2 regions of the Streptomyces sp. NPDC048352 genome follow, and region 1 is predicted to be linked to the other one. Evidence: riboswitches for the same ligand, from Rfam matches in the RefSeq annotation. Region 1 holds a riboswitch; the other holds the start of a gene.

Region 1 (7,568 bases):
CCGAGCAGACGTGCGGCAGGTGCGGGCACCGCAGCGATGCGGCGAGCCGTTTCTGCTCCAACTGCGGGGCGCCGCTGCGGCCGGGTCTGACGCCGGAGCGCGCTTCGGAGACCACGTCCACCATCTCGATCTCGGGCCTGGAGGCCTACGAGGCCGAGGGTTCGGGCCAGCACGCTCCGTCCTCGCTGTCCCCCGAGGCCCAGGCCGCGGTGGAGGCGCTGCCCCCCGGTTCCGCCCTGCTCATCGTGCGGCGCGGACCCAACTCGGGCAGCCGCTTCCTGCTGGACGGCGAACTGACCACGGCGGGCCGGCATCCGCAGAGCGACATCTTCCTGGACGACATCACCGTCTCCCGCCTGCATGTCGAATTCCGCCGGAGCCCGGAGGGCGGCTTCACCGTCTCCGACGTGGGCAGCCTCAACGGCACGTACGTGAACCGCGAGCCGATCGACTCCGTCGCCCTGCACAACGGCGACGAGGTGCAGATCGGCAAGTACCGGCTGTGCTTCTACGCGAGCCTGCGGGGCGCCTGACCCCCTCGGACACCGTCCGGGGGGCACCCCACCCCCGGACACCCCCGGGGGGACCCCAGGGAAGGTTCCATGCTGCGTACCCCGACGGGCGGCGCCTCGAAGAACGGCGCCGCCGGCTCGTCCCGGCAGCTGGTCAGCATCGGCATGGTGCTGACCATGCTGCGCGACGAGTTCCCCGAAGTGACGATTTCCAAGATCCGCTTCCTGGAGGCGGAGGGGCTCGTCGAGCCCAGACGCACACCTTCCGGATACCGCAAGTTCAGCACGGACGACGTGGAGCGGCTCGGGCGCATCCTGCGCCTGCAGCGCGACCACTACCTGCCGCTGAAGGTCATCCGGGAGCAGCTCGACGCGCTCGACCGCGGTGAGCAGATCCGCATCCCCGCACCCGCGGCGCACGGGGAGTCCGTGGATCCCGCGGGTGCCCCCGCGGTCGGCGGGGAGGCGGGCGGGGAGCGGCCGACGGTGGCCCGGGTCGGCCGGGCCGAGCTGCTCGCCGCCGCCGAGGTGGACGAGGTCCAGCTCGTGGAGTGGGAGTCGTACGGGCTCATCTCCGAGGCCCCCGGCGGCGGGTTCGACGCCGAGACCGTCACCGTGGCCCGGCTGATCGCGGAACTGGGCCGGTTCGGGCTCGAGCCCCGCCATCTGCGGGCCATGAAGGCGGCGGCGGACCGGGAGGCCGGTCTGGTGGAGCAGCTCGTGGCCCCGCTGCGCCGCCACCGCAACCCGCAGACCCGGGCGCACGCCGAAGCCACGATGAAGGAGCTCGCAGGGCTGTCCGTACGGCTCCACGAGGCCCTGGTCCGGACCGCTCTCGGGGTCCGTCCGCACTGATCCGACGGGTCCGGGGGAGCCCCGACTACCCAAACCTGCCGAGCACGTCCTAGGGTTGCTGTGTGAACGAGCTCGACGTTGTGGGTGTCCGGGTGGAAATGCCCTCCAACCAACCGATCGTGCTCCTGCGTGAAGTGGGAGGCGACCGGTACCTCCCCATCTGGATCGGTCCTGGGGAGGCGACCGCCATTGCCTTCGCGCAGCAGGGCATGGCCCCTGCCCGGCCGCTGACGCACGACCTGTTCAAGGACGTGCTGGAGGCGGTCGGTGAGGAGCTCACCGAGGTCCGGATCACGGATCTGCGGGAGGGCGTCTTCTACGCGGAACTGGTCTTCGCCAGTGGAGTCGAGGTGAGCGCGAGGCCGTCGGACGCCATAGCGCTGGCCCTGCGGACGGGAACGCCGATCTACGGCAGTGACGGCGTCCTCGACGACGCAGGCATCGCGATTCCCGACGAGCAGGAGGACGAGGTGGAGAAGTTCCGCGAGTTCCTCGACCAGATCTCCCCCGAGGACTTCGGAACGGGCCCCCAGTAGTCCCGCCGAAGGCCGCGCGGCTCACCGGGAACTGTCAGCCCATTCGAGTAGCCTTTCCCGGCAGCGGGGTACGGGAAACCACTCTCAGGGTGATTATCACTCGGCGTGCCGAGTGTGGCGATCGTTGACGCACCCCTGGTCACTGCCTACCTTCGAGGTGGCAGGTCAAGGACGGAGGGTCGGCGTGAGGATCACGGGCGACGGTACGACCGGGGGCACCCCCGCGCGGAGCGACGGTGGGCCGTACCCGCTGCACGGCGGCGCGGCGGGATCCGCGCACCGTCAGCCGGCGTCCCCGCCGGTCGGGCCGGTGGGTGAGGGCCCGGCGCCCGAGGAGGTCGGCTACCGCGGGCCGACGGCGTGCGCGGCCGCCGGGATCACGTACCGCCAACTGGACTACTGGGCCCGCACCGGGCTCGTGGAGCCGAGCGTCCGGCCCGCGTACGGGTCGGGGACCCAGCGCCTGTACAGCTTCCGCGACGTGGTCGTCCTCAAGATCGTCAAGCGCTTCCTGGACACCGGGGTGGCGCTCCAGAACATCCGCACCGCCGTCCAGCACCTGCGGGACCGCGGCTTCCGCGACCTCGAGCGCATGACGCTGATGAGCGACGGCGCGACCGTGTACGAGTGCACCTCGCCGGACCAGGTCGTGAGCCTCCTCCAGGGCGGCCAGGGCGTCTTCGGCATCGCGGTGGGCGTCGTGTGGCGCGACGTCGAGAACGCGCTCTCCCAGCTGCACGGGGAGCGCGTGGACACGGGGGAGACCCTGGTCGGCCACAATCCCGCCGACGAGCTGGCCGCGCGGCGCAACCGGGCCGTCTGACCCGGATGCCGCCGGGCGCGCCGGCACCACGGCGTTGTCAGTGGCATGGGGCAGCATCGGTGCTGTGAGAGCCGCACCGACCATCCTGCACCTGGACATGGATGCCTTCTACGCCGCCGTGGAACAGGCGTCGAAGCCCAGCCTGCGCGGGAAGGCCGTGATCGTCGGCGGCCTCGGCCCGCGCGGGGTGGTGGCCACCGCCTCCTACGAGGCCCGGCGGTTCGGGGTGCATTCGGCGATGCCGACCGCGCAGGCCCGCCGGCTCTGCCCGAACGGCGCCTACCTGATCCCGCGCTTCAGCCTCTACCGCGAGGTCAGCGATCTCGTCATGGGCCTGCTGCGGGAGCTGTCGCCGCTGGTCGAGCCGCTCAGCCTGGACGAGGCCTTCGTGGACCTGGAGGCGGGCGGAGCGGCCTTCGACGCGGCGGGCGCCCGCGCCACCGGCGAGCGGCTGCGCGCGGACATCAGGGCCGCCACCGGGCTCAGCGGCTCGGTGGGCCTGGCCGGCTCCAAGATGCTGGCCAAGGTGGCCTCGGAGGAGGCCAAGCCCGACGGGCTGCTGCTGATCGAGCCGGGGACCGAGCGGGAGCTGCTTGCACCCATGTCGGTGCGCACCCTGCCGGGGGTGGGGCCGGCCACCGGGGAGCACCTGCGGCGCGCCGGGATCACCACCGTGGGGGAGCTGGCCGAGGCCGGCGAGGACGAACTGGTGCGGATGGTGGGCCGGGCGCACGGGGTGGGCCTCTACCGGATGGCGCTCGGGCTGGACGACCGCCCGGTGGTCGCCGAGCGGGACGCTAAGTCCGTGTCGGTGGAGGACACCTTCGACGTGGACCTGCACGACCGGGTCCGGATCCGGTACGAGGTGCAGCGGCTCGCCGACCGCTGCGTGGGCCGGCTGCGCGGGGCGGGGCACTCGGGGCGGACCATCGTCCTCAAGGTCCGCCGGTACGACTTCTCGACGCTGACCCGCTCCGAGACGCTGCGGGGGCCGACCGACGACCCGGCGGTGGTGCGCGAGGCGGCCGCACGGCTGCTGGAGGGCGTGGACACCACCGGCGGGGTGCGGCTGCTTGGGGTGGGGGTGACGGGGCTGGCGGACTACACCCAGGAGGACCTGTTCGCCCACGCGCTGGCCGCCGCCGGGGAAGAGGCGGAGGGGGTGGCTCCGGAGCCTTCCGGGGCCGGTGGGAGCGGCTCGGCTGCGGCCGGGAGCGCGGGGCCGCCGGAGGGGGCCCCGGCAGCCCCGGAGGCCGAGCAGGCGCCTCCCGTACGGCACTGGGCGGCAGGGAGCGACGTACGGCACGCGGTGTACGGGCCGGGGTGGGTGCAGGGCAGCGGGGTCGGACGGGTGACCGTGCGGTTCGAGCAGCCCGGATCGCCCCCCGGCCGGGTCCGTACCTTCCGGCTGGACGACCCGGACCTGGAGGCCTCCGATCCGCTGCCCCTCGTCGGTGACGGCTAGGCGGTGTCCTGGGGGCGGGGGTGCTGGAAGTCGGAGGGGAGCGCCACGTCCAGCCCGTAGTGGTGGTAGAGCTGGAGCTCCTGTTCGGGCGAGAGGTGGCGGCCGACCCCGAAGTCGGGGGCGTCCTTGATCAGGGAGCGGTCGAAGGGCACGCGCAGGGCGTCGTCCACCACCTCGCTGGGTTCCAGGGGGACGAAGGCGTCGCGTCCGAAGAGGCCGGTCCGGACGGCTGCCCACTCCGGGACGCCCGTGGCGTCGTCGAGGTAGACCTCGTCCACGGTGCCGATCTTGGCGCCGTTGCGGTCGAACGCCTTGCGGCCGATCAGGCTGCGGGGATCGATGTCGGTCTGCACGGTCCCTCCGTACGGTCGCAGTGCGCACAGCTCGTGCGTAATGACTACGAAAGTGCATATTTGGAGAGGGGGCCACTCGAGGGAGGGTCGAGATCCTCGCTGGTAGGCTGGGTGACGGCTGTTGACCCTGTGCGGGAGAGTCCTCCGAGTGAGTACGACGGAGGCGCCGAAGGAGCAAATCCTCCCCGGAATCTCTCAGGCATACGTACCGCACGGACGAGGCCACTCTGGAAAGCAGGGGCAGGTGCCGGGCCCGCAGTGCCGGCTCCTCCCCTCACCGACGGTGAAAGCCGGAGCTCACGGGCGAACCCCGCGACTCCGGTGAAGCTCTCAGGTTGAGATGACAGAGGGGGAGGCCGTCCGGGTGCCCGCGCCGTGGTGCCCCTCGCAGGTCATACGACCAGGAGGCCTCCGTTATGACCGCCAACCGCATTCCGCTCTCCCAGCTCGAGCGGGGCATCCCCTTCGAGCAGCGTCACATCGGCCCGGACGCCGAAGCGCAGGCCAAGATGCTCGCCCAGGTGGGCTACGGCTCCCTCGACGAGCTCACCGCCGCCGCCGTACCGGATGTGATCAAGACCGCCGAGGCGCTGAACCTGCCCGAGGCGCGGACCGAAGCCGAGGTGCTGGCCGAGCTGCGCTCGCTCGCCGACCGCAACCAGGTGCTGTCCTCCATGATCGGTCTGGGCTACTACGGCACCTTCACCCCGCCGGTGATCCTGCGCAACGTCATGGAGAACCCGGCCTGGTACACCGCGTACACGCCGTACCAGCCGGAGATCTCGCAGGGCCGCCTCGAGGCGCTGCTGAACTTCCAGACCCTCGTCGCCGACCTGACCGGTCTGCCGACCTCGGGCGCCTCCCTGCTGGACGAGGGCACCGCGGCCGCCGAGGCCATGTCCCTGGCCCGCCGCGTGGGCAAGGTCAAGGGCGGGGTCTTCCTCGTCGACGCCGACGCGCTGCCGCAGACCATCGCCGTGATCGAGACCCGCGCCGAGCCCACGGGCGTCGAGGTCGTCGTCGCGGACCTGTCCGAGGGCATCCCGGCCGAGATCGCCGAGCGCGGTGTCTTCGGCGTGCTGCTCCAGTACCCGGGCGCCTCCGGCGCCGTTCGCGCGATCAAGCCGGTCATCGACCAGGCGCACGAGCTCGGCGCGATCGTCACCGTCTCCGCCGACCTGCTCGCGCTGACCCTCCTGACCTCCCCGGGCGAGCTGGGCGCGGACATCGCCGTCGGCACCACCCAGCGCTTCGGCGTCCCGATGGGCTTCGGCGGCCCGCACGCCGGCTACATGGCCGTCCAGGCCAAGCACGCCCGCTCGCTGCCCGGCCGCCTCGTCGGCGTCTCCGTGGACGCGGACGGCAACAAGGCCTACCGCCTGGCCCTCCAGACCCGCGAGCAGCACATCCGCCGCGAGAAGGCCACCAGCAACATCTGCACCGCGCAGGTGCTGCTCGCCGTCATGGCCGGCATGTACGCCGTCTACCACGGCCCGGACGGCCTGCGCACGATCGCCCGCCGCACCCACCGCTACGCCGCGCTGCTCGCCGCGGGCCTGACGGCCGGCGGGATCGAGCTGGTGCACGGCTCCTTCTTCGACACGCTCACCGCCCGGGTGCCCGGCAAGGCCGCCGAGGTCGTCGCCGCCGCCCGCGAGAACGGCGTCAACCTCCACCAGGCCGACGCCGACCACGTCTCGCTCTCCTGCGACGAGACCACCCGCCGCGCCGACCTCGAAGCCGTCTGGGCCGCCTTCGGCGTCACGGCCGACATCGAGGCCCTGGACGAGGCCACCGCCGACGCGCTGCCCGAGGCCCTGCTGCGCTCGGACGCGTACCTGACCCACCCGGTCTTCCACCAGCACCGCTCCGAGACGGCGATGCTGCGCTACCTGCGCAAGCTCTCCGACAAGGACTACGCGCTGGACCGCGGCATGATCCCGCTCGGCTCCTGCACGATGAAGCTCAACGCGACCACCGAGATGGAGCCGGTCACCTGGCCCGAGTTCGGCCAGCTGCACCCCTTCGCGCCGATCGAGCAGGCCCAGGGCTACGCCACGCTCATCACCGAGCTGGAGGAACGTCTCTGCGAGGTCACCGGCTACGACAAGGTCTCCCTCCAGCCGAACGCCGGCTCCCAGGGCGAGCTCGCCGGCCTGCTGGCGGTGCGCGCCTACCACCGCGCGAACGGTGACGAGCAGCGCACCATCTGCCTCATCCCGTCCTCCGCGCACGGCACCAACGCCGCCAGCGCCGTGATGGCCGGCATGAAGGTCGTCGTCGTCAAGACCGCCGACGACGGCGAGGTGGACGCGGAGGACCTGCGCGCCAAGATCGAGCAGTACCGCGACGAGCTCTCCGTGCTCATGATCACCTACCCGTCGACGCACGGTGTGTTCGAGGAGCACGTCGCCGACATCTGCGCCCAGGTGCACGAGGCCGGCGGCCAGGTCTACGTGGACGGCGCCAACCTGAACGCCCTGGTGGGCCTGGCCAAGCCGGGACACTTCGGCGGCGACGTCTCGCACCTGAACCTGCACAAGACCTTCTGCATCCCGCACGGCGGCGGCGGCCCGGGCGTCGGCCCGGTCGGCGTCCGGGCCCACCTGGCCCCGTACCTGCCGAACCACCCGCTCCAGGCGACCGCCGGCCCGGAGACGGGCGTCGGCCCGATCTCGGCCGCGCCGTGGGGCTCGGCGGGCATCCTGCCGATCTCCTGGTCGTACGTGCGCCTGATGGGCGGCGAGGGCCTCAAGCGCGCCACCCAGGTGGCGGTGCTCGGTGCCAACTACATCGCCAAGCGCCTGGAGCCGCACTACCCGGTGCTCTACACCGGCCCGGGCAACCTGGTCGCCCACGAGTGCATCATCGACCTTCGTCCGCTGTCGAAGGCGACGGGCGTGAGCGTGGACGACATCGCCAAGCGCCTGATCGACTACGGCTTCCACGCGCCGACCATGTCCTTCCCGGTGGCCGGCACGCTGATGATCGAGCCGACGGAGTCCGAGGACCTCGCCGAGATCG
Region 2 (7,568 bases), on a different contig from region 1:
GGGGTCGAGTGCGTCACGCAGCCCGTCCCCGAAGAGGTTGAACGCCAGGACGGTGATGAAGATCGTCATGCCGGGGACCACCATGTACATGGGGTCGTCCTGGTAGATGGGGACGGCGTCGGAGAGCATCTTTCCCCAGGAAGCGGTGGGCGGTTTGACGCCGGCGCCCAGGAAGCTGAGGGCCGCTTCGGTCAGGATGTTGGTCGGGATGATCAGCGTGGCGTAGACGAGGATCGGCGCGACCAGGTTCGGCAGCAGCTCCTTGACCAGGATGTAGCCGCGGCCGGCACCGACGCTGCGCGCGGCCTCGACGTACTCGCGTTCGCGCAGGGAGATCGTCTGGCCCCGGACGATGCGGCCGATGTACGGCCAGCCGAAGAAGCCGATGACGAGGATGAGCACGCCCATCCGTACGCCGGAACCCTCGAACCCCCACACGGAGTTGGGGACCACGGAGACCAGGGCGATGGTGAACAGCAGCTGCGGGAAGGCCAGCAGCAGGTCCATCAGGCGGCTGATGATCCCGTCCACCCAGCCGCCGAGGAAACCGGCGAGGGCGCCCAGGAGGCTGCCGAGGACGACCGAGACGAAGGCCGCCAGGAAGGCGACGACCAGGGAGATGCGGGCGCCGTAGACGATCCGGCTGAACACGTCGCGCCCGTTGGTCGGTTCGACGCCCAGCAGGAAGTCGGAGCTGATGCCGCCCAGGGAGCCGAGCGGCGTGCCCAGGTCCGGGTCGATCATGTCCTCGTGGAACTCGTTGGGGTCGTGGCCCAGCAGGTTCACGATCAGCGGCGCGAAGACCGCCACCAGGATCAGGAGGATCACGATCACGCCGCCGGTCAGCGCGACCTTGTCGCGCTTGAGCCGCATCCAGGCGATGCGGCCGGGCGAGCGGCCTTCGATGGCCTTGGCAGGGACGTCGGCTACGGACACGGGTGCGGGTGTTTCCGCGCTCGTGTCGTGCAGTGGTGCCGTCATCGTGGTGGGGACCCCTCTCGGCCGACGGGTGGGTCGGCCCATGCCCGCCGCTGTGGCGGCGTTGGTGCGGAGTGGCGCTCGAGTGCTCGGGGCACGTGAACGCGTACGAGGTGCGAGGTGCTGGCAGTGCTGGCAGTGCGGCCGTGCTGTGGGTGGAGCAGGGTGCGGTGCGTGCGGTGCGGTGCAGCTGAGGTGCGGGAAGTGCGGACGCGCCGGGTGGGACGAGCGGCGAAGTCCACGTGCAGAACCGCGTCTGGGAGGACTGACCGGCTCTTGGGTGGGGAGTCTTCATCGGGCGCTCGACCAGCCGCCAGACCCGCAGATGAATGGATGCGCAACCGTGATCTGAGCCTGTGGTTCCCGTTATCCGGACTCCGTTGACGGCTCAGCGGAGCAACACCGTCCGTTCGGTACGCAAACGGACATCGCGGCCAACCCTGCGGAGGAGCACGCCAATTGGACGCCCAACAGCGGCGATATCCGGACAAGACGAAGGCCGCCGGGAACCGTGGTTCCCGGCGGCCCGTTGTCCGTCGGAGGGGTCCGTCTCAGGGGGCGGGCGCACGCCCGGAATCCCTGTAGGGGGCTCGGGGAACCGGCTCCGCCAACCGGTTCCGGCAGCCCCCGGCCTGCTCAGTAGGCGGCCGCCTGCCCCTCGCGGTCGTAGAAGGGACGGGTCTGCGCGCGCAGCCACATCGCCACCGGATCGTGCTCGTCCGCCAGCGCGACCGTGCACACCGGGACGCCCTCGGGCACGGCGCCGACGGACTGGCGCATCATCTCCCGTACGGATTCCAGCGCGGGCGCCGAGGCGTCGTAGAGGTCGAGCCCCACCGCGAGGTACGCCGAACCGAGCGAGGGCTGCACCCAGGCGCGGCGCAGCGACCTGACGGCCGGCGTGCGGTGCGCGTGCTGCGTCAGCAGCCCGTAGAACTGCGGCAGCTCCAGGGCCGGCTCGGACAGCCGCAGCGGCCCCGCCGGCATCCGGTCCAGGCCGGTGGCGACCCGGCGCAGGTCGGCCCACGGCACGCCGAGGCCGCCGCCCTGGGCGTGCGGGTTGACCCACAGCCCCCACCGGTCCGGGTAGAGGGCGCGGGCGATGTCCCGGCCGGTGACCACCTCGTAGCCGCGGTTCCAGCCGCTGGCGGCCAGTTCCTGCGGGGAGGTCACGCAGGGGGCGTAGCCGAGCCCCTCCACCTCCATGCCGCCGTACTGGGCGTCCGGTGAGCCCGGCTGCCCCTGCCACAGCAGCATCCACAGCCTGCCCTCGGCGAGGGCGTGCAGGAATGACTCGTAGCCCTCATAGCGCCCGGGAGTCACCTGGCGCAGCATGTGCTCGACCTGCCCGGCCGCGGCCGTGCCTGACGCACTCACCCGGTACCCCTCTTCGTCTTCGTCCGCCCGTCGTCCACACGTATGAACCAGCTTAAGCGGCGCTACGGCAGGTAGAAGGGGCGTACGCGCTCACGAATCCAGTCCGTGACCGGGTCCTCGGCGGCGTCCAGCAGGATCAACTGCACCGGCCAGGGCGCCGGTACGCGGGCCAGGGCGCGGCCGAGTGCCTCCAGCGGGGCGTTTCGCGACTCGGGCTCCCATCCCACCAGCCGGACACCGATGTAGAGCTGGGGCTCGCCGCCCTCGACGCTGGCCAGGCACCGGTGGGCGGCGGCGACCGCCCCGGTGGCCCGGAACTCCTCTGCGGCGGCGGCGAGGAAGTCCACCGGGTCGTCCTGCCAGTCGGGCTCGAAGAGCCGGACGCGGCCGCCGGTGGCGGGGCCGTCGAGCGGGGTGCGGCCGGCCCGGCACAGCTCGGCGACGGCGGCCGGGGGCAGCGGCACCCCGACGGCGCCCTCGGGGTTCACGGCGATGCCGAGCTGCGGGGGCAGGCCCCGGGCGAACTCGGCGGCGGGGGCGACGGCGAAGTCCATGGCGGGCCCGGCGGCGAAGCGGAACTGGGCCTCCGAACTGTAGACGGGGACGTACGCCTCGCCGCCGATCAGCATCGTGGGGAGGTCGAGGGCGGCGCTGTCGGGCCCGCCGCCCTGGGGCAGCGGCACCCAGACCTGGCTGCGGCCGAGCACCTCGAGGATCCGCGGGCCGGCGTCCGCCTGTCCGAGCGCCGCCCCGAGCACCTGCTCCAACTCGTTGGCCGGCCAGCCGTTGCCCTGCATGTGCGCCTGCTCTCCCTGTGTCCGCGCCGGTGTCGCCCCGAGGCTATCGCGGCACCCGCCGCCACCCCGGCCCGGGCCGCCCGGCTCCGCGCGGCGGGACGGCTCGGTGGGGCGTCGTCGGGCTTCGGGCGCCGGGCTTCGGGATCAGGTGGGCGGCTTCAGGCGTCGAAGGTGATGTGGGTCAGGGATGCGGCCGCGGGGCGGTCCAGGAGGGTGGTCGTGGTGCAGCCGCGCGGGGGGCGGCCCGATTCGGCCGCGGCGAGGAGGCGGGCCACGGCACTCCGGTGGCGGGCGAAGGCGTACGACGACACCCGCCGGCCCCGGGCCGCCTGCCCGGACAGGGCCTCCTCGGCGGTGGTGTCGAGCAGCAGCAGGTGCAGCGCCCGGCCGCGCCGCCGGGCGACGGCCGCGAGGACGCCCCGCACCCAGGACTGGGTGCCGCAGTCGTGGACCACCACAGAGGCGCCGGAGCGCAGCTCGCGCCACAGCCCCCGGTAGTGGGCGGCGCGCACCAGCGGCCGGTACACCGCGTAGGGCAGTGCGGCCGGCATGCGGCGCTCCCAGCGCTCACGGGTGTCCTGGGAGTCGATGCCGGCTTCGGCGGCCCGCTTGATCAGGGTGCTCTTGCCGCCGCCGGGCAGGCCGGACACCACCACGATGTCCCCGGCCGCGAAGCCGAGCCGGTGCGGCCGCGCGGCCTGTCCGCGCAGGTCGCGCACCGCGCCGCCGACGGCCCGGGGGCGGGCGGCGCTCCGCTGGGCCGGCACCGCCCCGACCGTGCCCGTACTGGTCACCACTCCGAATCTCCGCACAGTGATCGTCTCCCCCCGAATCGGGCCGCGAGGGCCCCGTGCCCACTGAATGTAAAGAGACGGTAATCCGGCAGTCGCGGTTCCGGTCGGGCGTTCCACTGCGCGGACGGCTCGTCCACGGATCACGCGGACCGCACGTTCTTCCGGGCCCCACTGCCCTCTCCCGCGCGTCCCGTGCAATGATGTGCGCCATCTGGACACCTAACTGCATACCGGCCGCTTGAATCCGCGCGGGAGAGTCCCGGCAGGCCGCGAGGCCGTGCCCGGGCGCCGAAGGAGCAAGAACCTCCCTTGAATCTCTCAGGCCCCGTACCGCGTGGATGAGGCAGATCTGAAAAGCGAGCCCGACCGCGGCCGTCCCCGACGGCCCGGTGCGTGCTCCACCCAAGGTGCAAGTCGGCGTTCCCCCGTGGGAACTCTCGGCGAACCTCTCAGGTTCCGATGACAGATGGGGAGGAACCTCCTCGTCATGTCATGCCCTGGGACCCGGGAGCCACACCCATGAGCACTGCCCCCCGCCTGACCGCGCTCGACGCGCTGCACCGCTCGCTCGGTGCGACCATGACCGACTTCGCGGGCTGGGACATGCCGCTGCGCTACGCCAGCGAGCGCGACGAGCACAACGCCGTGCGCACCAAGGCCGGCCTGTTCGACCTGTCCCACATGGGCGAGATCACCCTGACCGGCCCGGAGGCCGTGAAGGCCCTGGACTACGCGCTCGTCGGGAACATCTCCACCGTCGGCGTCGGCCGCGCCCGCTACACGCACATCTGCCAGGAGGACGGCGGGATCCTGGACGACCTGATCGTCTACCGCCTGGGCGAGACCGAGTACATGGTCGTCGCCAACGCCTCCAACGCCCAGGTCGTGCTGGACGCGCTCACCGAGCGCGCCGCCGGCTTCGACACCGAGGTCCGCGACGACCGCGACACGTACGCGCTGATCGCCGTCCAGGGCCCGGAGTCCCCCGGCATCCTGAAGTCGCTCACGGACGCCGACCTGGACGGCCTGAAGTACTACGCCGGCCTGCCGGGCACCGTCGCGGGCGTGCCCGCGCTGATCGCCCGTACCGGCTACACGGGCGAGGACGGCTTCGAGCTGTTCGTCTCCCCCGGGCACGCCGTGGAGCTGTGGCAGGCGCTGACCGAGGCCGGCAAGGACGCCGGCCTGGTGCCGGCCGGCCTGTCCTGCCGCGACACGCTGCGCCTGGAGGCGGGCATGCCGCTGTACGGGCACGAGCTGACCACGGACCTCACCCCCTTCGACGCCGGGCTGGGCCGGGTCGTGAAGTTCGAGAAGGAGGGCGACTTCGTCGGCCGCGCCGCCCTGGAGGCCGCCGCCGAGGTCGCCGCCACCAAGCCGCCGCGCAAGCTGGTCGGCCTCGTCGCCGAGGGCCGCCGCGTCCCGCGCGCCGGCTTCCCCGTCGTCGCGGGCGGCGAGGTCATCGGCGAGGTGACCTCCGGCGCCCCCTCCCCGACGCTGGGCAAGCCGATCGCCATGGCGTACGTCGACGCGGAGCACGCCGCGCCCGGCACCTCCGGCGTCGGCGTGGACATTCGCGGTACGCATGAGCCGTACGAGGTCGTGGCCCTGCCCTTCTACAAGCGGCAGAAGTAACCCTCGGACCGGTTCCCACCGTCCGCTCCCGTCTCAGCACGCAAGACCACCGTTCGTATCCACCTCCCCGCATCCAGGAGAATCAGGTCATGAGCAACCCCCAGCAGCTGCGTTACACCAAGGAGCACGAGTGGCTGTCGGACGCCGAGGGCGGCGTCGCGACGGTCGGCATCACGGAGTTCGCCGCCACCGCGCTCGGTGACGTCGTCTACGCCCAGCTCCCCGCGGTCGGCGACACCGTCACCGAGGGCGAGACCTGTGGCGAGCTGGAGTCGACCAAGTCGGTCAGCGACCTCTACTCCCCCGTCTCCGGTGAGATCGTCGAGTTCAACCAGGACGTCGTGGACGACCCGTCGCTGGTGAACTCCGCCCCGTTCGAGGGTGGCTGGCTGTTCAAGGTGCGCCTCTCGGAGGAGCCGAAGGACGCGCTCTCCTTCGAGGAGTACACCGCTCTCACCGCCGGCAACTGACCCCAGGGGATCCTGATGTCTGTTCTGAACACCCCCCTCCACGAGCTCGACCCGGACGTCGCCGCCGCCGTCGACGCCGAGCTCGCGCGCCAGCAGTCGACCCTGGAAATGATCGCGTCGGAGAACTTCGCTCCGGTCGCCGTCATGGAGGCCCAGGGCTCGGTCCTGACCAACAAGTACGCCGAGGGCTACCCGGGCCGCCGCTACTACGGCGGCTGCGAGCACGTCGACGTGGTCGAGCAGATCGCGATCGACCGCATCAAGGCGCTGTTCGGCGCCGAGGCCGCGAACGTCCAGCCGCACTCGGGTGCGCAGGCCAACGCCGCCGCGATGTTCGCGCTGCTGAAGCCGGGCGACACGATCATGGGCCTGAACCTGGCCCACGGCGGTCACCTGACCCACGGCATGAAGATCAACTTCTCCGGCAAGCTCTACAACGTGGTCCCGTACCACGTCGACGAGACCGGCCAGGTGGACATGGCCGAGGTCGAGCGCCTCGCCAAGGAGTCCAAGCCGCAGCTGATCGTCGCCGGCTGGTCCGCCTACCCGCGCCAGCTCGACTTCGCCGCGTTCCGCCGGATCGCGGACGAGGTCGGCGCGTACCTGATGGTCGACATGGCCCACTTCGCGGGCCTGGTCGCCGCGGGCCTGCACCCGAACCCGGTGCCCCACGCCCACGTCGTCACCACCACCACGCACAAGACCCTCGGCGGTCCGCGCGGCGGTGTCATCCTGTCGACGCAGGAGCTGGCCAAGAAGATCAACTCCGCGGTCTTCCCGGGCCAGCAGGGCGGCCCGCTGGAGCACGTGATCGCGGCCAAGGCCGTCTCCTTCAAGGTCGCGGCCTCGCCCGAGTTCAAGGAGCGCCAGGAGCGCACCCTGGAAGGCGCGAAGATCCTCGCCGAGCGCCTGGTGCAGGACGACGTGAAGGCCGTGGGCGTGGACGTCCTCACCGGCGGCACCGACGTGCACCTGGTCCTGGTCGACCTGCGCACCTCCGAGCTGGACGGCCAGCAGGCCGAGGACCGCCTCCACGAGGTCGGCATCACGGTCAACCGCAACGCCATCCCGAACGACCCGCGGCCCCCGATGGTCACCTCGGGCCTGCGGATCGGTACGCCGGCCCTGGCGACGCGCGGCTTCGACACGGAGGCCTTCACCGAGGTCGCCGAGATCATCGCGCAGGCGCTGAAGCCGGCCTACGACGCCGCGGCCCTCAAGGCGCGCGTCTCGGCGCTCGCCGCGAAGTTCCCGCTGTACCCGTCGCTCTAACGACGGCCCGGGGGGCCCGGCCTCGTCTCGTACGGGGCCGGGCCCTTCCCATGCCCGGGCGCACCTTGATCCAGTACACGCGCCCGCAGCCCTCCCGATCCGTCCGGCGGCCAAGCCGTTCATTTCGCCGCGTTAAGCTCGTCTGTCGGACAAAATCCGCACAATGCCCCCACCCGGCACGATCCGCCTCTCCTGCCCCCTCCCACCCCACGAGCAGACAAGGGAGTCCGCCAGTGGCCATCTCC

The links. A riboswitch is a leader RNA that binds a small molecule or an ion and turns the genes downstream of it on or off. The one in region 1 is predicted to bind glycine.
Region 2: it holds a riboswitch for glycine, as region 1 does, so the genes downstream of both, gcvT (glycine cleavage system aminomethyltransferase GcvT) here and gcvP (aminomethyl-transferring glycine dehydrogenase) in region 1, are expected to answer to the same signal.

The regions. Positions count from the first base shown of each region.
Region 1 covers NZ_JBEZKZ010000128.1:384-7,951, reverse strand. The annotation lists gene AB0D45_RS33835 (FHA domain-containing protein) at 1-533, shown strand, start outside; gene AB0D45_RS33830 (MerR family transcriptional regulator) at 603-1,367, shown strand; gene AB0D45_RS33825 (bifunctional nuclease family protein) at 1,430-1,903, shown strand; gene AB0D45_RS33820 (MerR family transcriptional regulator) at 2,088-2,726, shown strand; gene AB0D45_RS33815 (DNA polymerase IV) at 2,791-4,191, shown strand; gene AB0D45_RS33810 (PRC-barrel domain-containing protein) at 4,188-4,544, opposite strand; glycine riboswitch at 4,667-4,765, shown strand; gene gcvP (aminomethyl-transferring glycine dehydrogenase) at 4,961-7,568, shown strand, end outside.
Region 2 covers NZ_JBEZKZ010000009.1:56,171-63,738, forward strand. The annotation lists gene AB0D45_RS07690 (ABC transporter permease) at 1-981, opposite strand, end outside; gene AB0D45_RS07695 (enhanced serine sensitivity protein SseB C-terminal domain-containing protein) at 1,615-2,355, opposite strand; gene AB0D45_RS07700 (enhanced serine sensitivity protein SseB) at 2,418-3,152, opposite strand; gene AB0D45_RS07705 (AAA family ATPase) at 3,311-3,946, opposite strand; glycine riboswitch at 4,186-4,289, shown strand; gene gcvT (glycine cleavage system aminomethyltransferase GcvT) at 4,466-5,581, shown strand; gene gcvH (glycine cleavage system protein GcvH) at 5,671-6,051, shown strand; gene glyA (serine hydroxymethyltransferase) at 6,067-7,323, shown strand; gene AB0D45_RS07725 (L-serine ammonia-lyase) at 7,557-7,568, shown strand, end outside.